DNA from 2 places in the Brenneria roseae subsp. americana genome. Region 1 is predicted to be linked to the other one. Evidence: riboswitches for the same ligand, from Rfam matches in the RefSeq annotation. Region 1 holds a riboswitch; the other holds the start of a gene.

Region 1 (3,169 bases):
CTGTTGAAGCTGATATCCCCCCTGCCACCGTTTGATTACCGCGCCATCACGCAATTTTGCGCAGTTAAAGCTGGGAGAGAGCGAGGTGGAAAAATCGGAATAATGAAATTCATGGCCGCGCAGTATATCGCCGCGCGCCGCCAACAACGTATCCGTCAGGGCCTGAGCCTGACAGTAGCCAAAGCGGGTCAGCCGTTTTCCCATCCGGCTTTCACCAGGCAGAATACCGCTCATGCGATGACGCTGACCGTCCGCATCCGTCAGCCCATCCCCCAGATACATCAACCCGCCACATTCGGCATAGATCGGAATATTACGCCGATGCGTATCCTGTAAGGCATCGCGCATCGCGGTATTGGCCGCGAGTCGGGCGGCATAAATCTCAGGATAACCGCCGCCGATATAAACCATCTGACAGCGGGGAAGCTGACGATCGTGGATCGGACTAAAGCGCCGGATGCGCACGCCGGCCTGCTCCAGCAGGTCAAGATTATCCTGATAGTAGAAATTGAAGGCTTCATCATCCGCCAGCGCCAGCGTCAGCGTCAGTCCTTCAGCCAGTTCAGGGGCGGACAAGGCGGGTAATTCGCCATCGGGTAACCGAACGTCGCGGCACAGGGTCAGCAGGCGGTCCAGATCGATGGTTTCCTCAATTTGCTGCGCCAGTTTCCGCCAGCGACGATCGTCACCCGCCGATTGTTTTTGATGAGGTTGTCTTTGATAAGATTGTTTTTGATAAGATTGTTCCTGAGCGGGGATCAAACCAAGATGACGGGAAGGCAGCTCGATATCTGCCATAACGGGTAAACGCCCCAGAACCGGAATACCACAATAGTGCTCAATGGCATGACGGAGCAGTTCGTAGTGTTCTGCTGAATTCACGCGATTCACTATCACACCGGCAATGGTCAAATCGGGGTCAAACTGACGAAATCCCATCACCGTCGCCGCCACTGACGTGGATACCGCCTTACCATCCACCAGCAAAATTACCGGACAGCCAAGCTGTTTAGCCATGGCCGCCGTACTGCAATAGTTCGGATCCGTGCCGTAGCCATCAAACAATCCCATCACACCTTCGATCACGGCGACATCGGCATGACGCATACGCTGGTTATACAGGCCGTTAAGCGTCGCCGCGGGAAGCATAAACGCATCCAGATTACGTGATGTAACGCCACATACGGTGCTATGCCAACCACTGTCCAGGTAGTCAGGCCCGACCTTGAAGGGCTGTACCGTCAACCCGCGTCGCATCAACGCCCGCAGGATCCCGAGCGTGACAGTCGTTTTGCCGCAGCCGCTGCCGGTACCCGCGATAACCAATGCGGTTTTATTTCGCCCCTGACTGACTGACGCGTTCTTATGTTGTTCTTGTGCACCCGGCATAAAAAATCCCGACATCATCGGCCGGGAAAGGTTATGTCGCAGAGTACGCAAAAGCGGCATTGCCGCTGCACGCATCGGACGACCACCCGCTTCCCACCGAAGGAGCTGAATCTGTCATCGTCAGGTCGGTCTTCTGGCTTAGCGTCACTCTTCCCCGTCCCTTCCCAATCACAGCGATCAGTGGGTTTTTACGGGGTCGTCGGCATCACAGCAGCGGGGGCTGCGGGGGATTTACACCCCCTTCCCAGTTGTCATGCGTCATGACAACATGCAGAACCGGGCAGTCTTTTTCCATGCCCGCTTCTAACCTGACAACACTATCCCCGTCATACTTCGTGTTGGCTTTCCTGCAACCCGAATTATTCAGGGTATATATTGATTAATTTCCTACATGTTTTATCTCTCTATTTACAGCGTTATCAAATGCGCCCTGATACTGATGATAACAGCCTGTGCGCCGCCATCATGACAAATCGGCCCAAAAGTTAGCCATAAATCGTTAAAGCAGAGTTGCTAATCTGAATCATACTGAATTCTGGTATTGATCTTTTGATGTCATGCATAAATTGAAGAGGAAAATCGCAATGCAAAATGTACGTGGCTTTGCTGCACTGGACTCCACCAGCCCATTGGTTCCACATCAGTTTGTCCGCCGTGACCCGCGAGAAAACGATGTGGTTATTGATATCGTCTACTGCGGCGTCTGTCATTCAGACATTCATATGGCTCGTAACGAGTGGAAAAACAGCCTGTATCCGATTGTGCCGGGACACGAAATCATCGGGAAAGTCGTCAGCGTTGGTAAAGCGGTGGATCGTTTCAAAGCAGGCGACTGGGTCGGCGTAGGCTGTATGGTGGACTCCTGTCAACAGTGCGATGCCTGCGATGAAGGGCTGGAACAATATTGCGAAGAAGGGCCTACGCTTACCTACGGCGGTTTCGATCGCCACGATAGTCTGCCAACCTTCGGGGGCTACTCTGAACGCATCGTCGTCTCCGACAAATTTGTGCTGAGTATGCCGGAAGCGCTGGACATGAAATCCGCCGCGCCGCTGCTGTGCGCCGGTATCACGACCTATTCGCCGTTGAAACACTGGAATGTTGGCCCCGGTGATAATGTCGCCATTGTGGGATTGGGCGGTCTGGGACACATGGGGCTGAAATTCGCCAAAGCGCTGGGCGCAAATGTCACCCTCTTCACCCGTTCTCCAGGCAAAGAGCAGGAAGCCCGCCGCCTGGGCGCCGATCGTGTGGTCATTTCTACCGATCCGACACAGATGGAGAGTGTTATCAATCACTTTGACATTATTCTTGATACCGTACCAATGCAGCACGATCTCAATCCTTATCTGACCACGTTAAAGCGTGACGGCACGCTGATTCTGGTGGGATTGATCGAACCCATTGAACCAACCGTGCATAGCGCGCCGCTGGTGATGGGGCGTAAGGCTATCGCCGGCTCGCTGATTGGCGGCATTGAAGAAACGCAGGAAATGGTGGATTTCTGCGCCGAGCATGGCATTAGCTGTGACGTTGAGATGATCGATATGCAGGATATCAACACGGCATACGAGAGAATGTTAAAAAGTGACGTGCACTATCGATTTGTCATCGATATGGCATCATTAACATCCAGTTTCGCCGGGTAAGCGCCATGCCGGTGGACGCCGGGCATTGACGGCCATTTCTTCGCTTATGGTATGCTGACCCCATCGCAATCAGGGATCTAACCAAAACATCATGAGCGAACATGGCGGTAATGTGCTGGAGATGGCGCTGA
Region 2 (3,169 bases), on a different contig from region 1:
TATGAATCACAGCATGCAAGAAGGGACGCCGATGCTGGTTGCCGCCTGTTTTCTGTTAGGACTGTTGCTCTACAGTGCGATTGTCCGCGTTGAATACCCCGTCATCGGTTCAAACTTTGTACCTTCTCTGCTTTGTGTCGCGTTGGTGTTCTGGATTGGTCTTAAGCTGCGAGCCAGAAAGCCGGCAAAAGAGATTGATACGCCATAGGAACACCGAATCTGGCGGTCGTGGTGCCGCCGGTTGGGTGCGTGAATTACGGCCGTTTTTCTGACTATCGTTTTTCTGACTATCGTTTTTCTAACTATCGTTTTTCTAACAACACGCCGCATTCCATGTGGTGGGTATAAGGGAATTGATCAAACAGCGCCAGACGGCGAATTCGATGTGTTTCGTTCAGCGTTTCCAGATTGCGGCACAGCGTTTCCGGGTTGCAGGAAATATAGAGTATGCGCGGATAGGCCTGCACGAGCTTGACCGTTTCCGAATCCAGTCCGCTACGCGGCGGATCGACGAAAATGGTTTCACACTGATAGCTTGTCAGATCGATACCCTCTAATCGATTAAACTTTCGTACGCCTTGCATCGCCTGCGTAAACTCTTCTGCCGCCATACGGATAATCTGTACGTTATCAATCTGGTTTGCCGCAATGTTATATTGTGCTGCTGCGACGGAAGGTTTGGCGATTTCAGTGGCCAGGACCCGGTTAAAATTTCGGGCCAGCGCCAGCGAAAAATTTCCGTTGCCGCAGTAAAGTTCCAGCAAGTCACCCTCTGAGCCTTCAGTCGCCTCCAGCGCCCATTCCAGCATCTGAATATTCATTGCCGCGTTAGGCTGAGTAAAGCTGTTCTCTACCTGACGATAAATCATATCCCGACCGGCGACGGGCAAACATTCATCAACGTAATCCCGCTCGAGGCAAATTTTGGTTTTTGTCGCACGCCCAATGAGCTGTAGACGGAAACCCTGTGCGTTCAGACTATCGCGCAGCGTGCGCGCATGCTGTTGCCATGATTCATCCAGCGCACGGTGATACAGCAGCGATACCACCACTTCACCGCTCAGCGTGGATAAATAATCGATCTGGAACAGCTTGCGGCGAAGGATCGGGTTTGGCTGGAGTGCGCTAATCAGCGCGGGCATCAGGCGGTTAATCAACTCACTGGCTGCCGGAAATTGGTCAACCCGGATACGTTGCTTTGTCTGCTGATCAAACATGATGTGGTAGAGCTCGTCGCCGTCATGCCAGATACGAAATTCGGCACGCATCCGATAGTGACTCACGGGTGAACGAAAAACCGCAGGCGCCGGGGCATTGAAGGGGGCCATCATCCCGCGAAGACGTTCAGTTTTTTGTGCAAGCTGGTCGTCATATTGATCAATAGGCAGGATTTCTGGCGTCATGGTTTTCTCGTCTGAACGGCGTCTAAAAGGAGCTTATTGGCGGGGAATTGTAGGGAATCCCGCCGGGAAGTCCAGTTTTGTTACGTTATTATTCTGTAATGAAATAGCAGTCTAGACATCTGCATGGCGCGATCGTAGCATGTGCGTCCGGCCTTGTATCACGAGTTAAAAGGGAATCCAGTGTAAATCTGGAGCTGACGCGCAGCGGTAAGGGAAAGCGCGAGCGATAGCATGATTGCAGACACTGTCTTTTAAAGATGGGAAGTCATCGCTCTTTGTTGTTAACCAGACCTTCGCTTTGAGTCATGGTAACAATGGCACCCAAGCCCGAAGACCTGCCGGTATACGTCGCAATGACCATGACCATCGCGTGCTATCGGTCGTGGTAATGCGGCATCCTTATATATGGTTTGGGATGCTCGATTCATGTTTAATAAAAAAATAACGCTGCTGACAGCGCTCTCTGTCACGGCTTTTTCCGTCTGGGCGCAAGACAGCAATTTACCGCAAGACTCCTCTGACAACATGGTGGTAACGGCAAACCGTTTCTCCCAACCTGTTTCCTCTGTTCTCGCCCCACTGGATATCGTTACCCGTGACGATATTGAGCGTTGGCAGGCTAAAAATGTATTAGAAGTCATGCGGCGGTTGCCGGGCGTTGATATCGCGCAGAACGGCGGATTGGGGCAAAGCGCGTCGATGTATATCCGCGGTTCGGAAGCGCGTCATACGCTGGTTTTGATTGACGGTGTCCCTGTAGCAAAGCCCGGCATTACCGGCGCGGGTGATTTCAACCAGATACCGATTTCCCTCGTACAACGCATTGAATTTATTCGCGGGCCTCGTTCTGCCGTGTATGGCGCCGATGCAATTGGTGGTGTGATTAACATCATTACTCAGACTGATAGTGACAGTGCCAACCTTCGTGCCGGCGTGGGTTCCAACCATTATCAGGAATATGGTGGCAGTGTCCGTCATACGATAGCTGATAATACAAAAGTCACGCTGGCCGGCGCTTATCAGGACACCAACGGCTTTAATGTCCAGCCCAATTCGACTTATCACGTTGACAGGGATAAAGACGGTTGGCGGAATAAATCATTTTGGGCCGGTATTGAACATCAATTTGATGCGCGTTTTTCAGGGTTCTTGCGCGGCTACGGCTATGGCGCGAATAGTGACTATGATGCGGGATCCTCCGGCGGGGGAGATGAGCAACAGATTTATAATCATACCTACAGTACTGGTTTGCGTTTTTCCCAGGGAATTTATGCCTCTCAATTGATTGCCAGCTATCAAAAATACAGCGTACTTAACTATGTCAGTACCCAGGGACGCTATGGGGCAGATAATTCTCAGGACGACATGGAGCAGCGTAATCTGCAATGGGGAAATACTTTTGCCATTGCTCACGGTACGCTCAGCGCGGGTATTGATTGGAAACGGCAAAAGCTGACTTCCGAAGGTGTGAGTTTTAATTCGGGAGCCCGGGAAACGAACAGCTATAAACAAGATAATACTGGCGCTTATATCACCGCACAGCAGCAGTATGGCGCGGTAACATTAGAAGGATCTGCTCGCGGAGATGATAACGAACAGTTTGGAAACCATGGAACCTGGCAGGTAGCCGCTGGATGGGCATTTATACCCGATTATCGCGTCACGCTTTCCTATGGCACGGGATTTCAGGCGCCAACATTGGGCCAGCTATATGGACAAAAACGTTTTGACATCACCTCGAATGAAAATCTGAAACCAGAAGAATC

Evidence for each region. Region 1 has a riboswitch for cobalamin ahead of B4923_RS06765 (cobyrinic acid a,c-diamide synthase CobB). Riboswitches for the same ligand answer to the same signal wherever they lie in the genome.
Region 2: linked by a shared signal. The riboswitch ahead of btuB (TonB-dependent vitamin B12 receptor BtuB) and the one ahead of B4923_RS06765 (cobyrinic acid a,c-diamide synthase CobB) in region 1 are both predicted to bind cobalamin.

Annotation. Positions count from the first base shown of each region.
Region 1 covers NZ_QDKJ01000004.1:197,330-200,498, forward strand. The annotation lists gene B4923_RS06765 (cobyrinic acid a,c-diamide synthase CobB) at 1-1,389, opposite strand, end outside; cobalamin riboswitch at 1,496-1,685, opposite strand; gene B4923_RS06770 (NAD(P)-dependent alcohol dehydrogenase) at 1,974-3,038, shown strand; gene cobD (threonine-phosphate decarboxylase CobD) at 3,130-3,169, shown strand, end outside.
Region 2 covers NZ_QDKJ01000019.1:49,386-52,554, forward strand. The annotation lists gene B4923_RS19145 (YijD family membrane protein) at 1-208, shown strand, start outside; gene trmA (tRNA (uridine(54)-C5)-methyltransferase TrmA) at 303-1,403, opposite strand; cobalamin riboswitch at 1,538-1,760, shown strand; gene btuB (TonB-dependent vitamin B12 receptor BtuB) at 1,830-3,169, shown strand, end outside.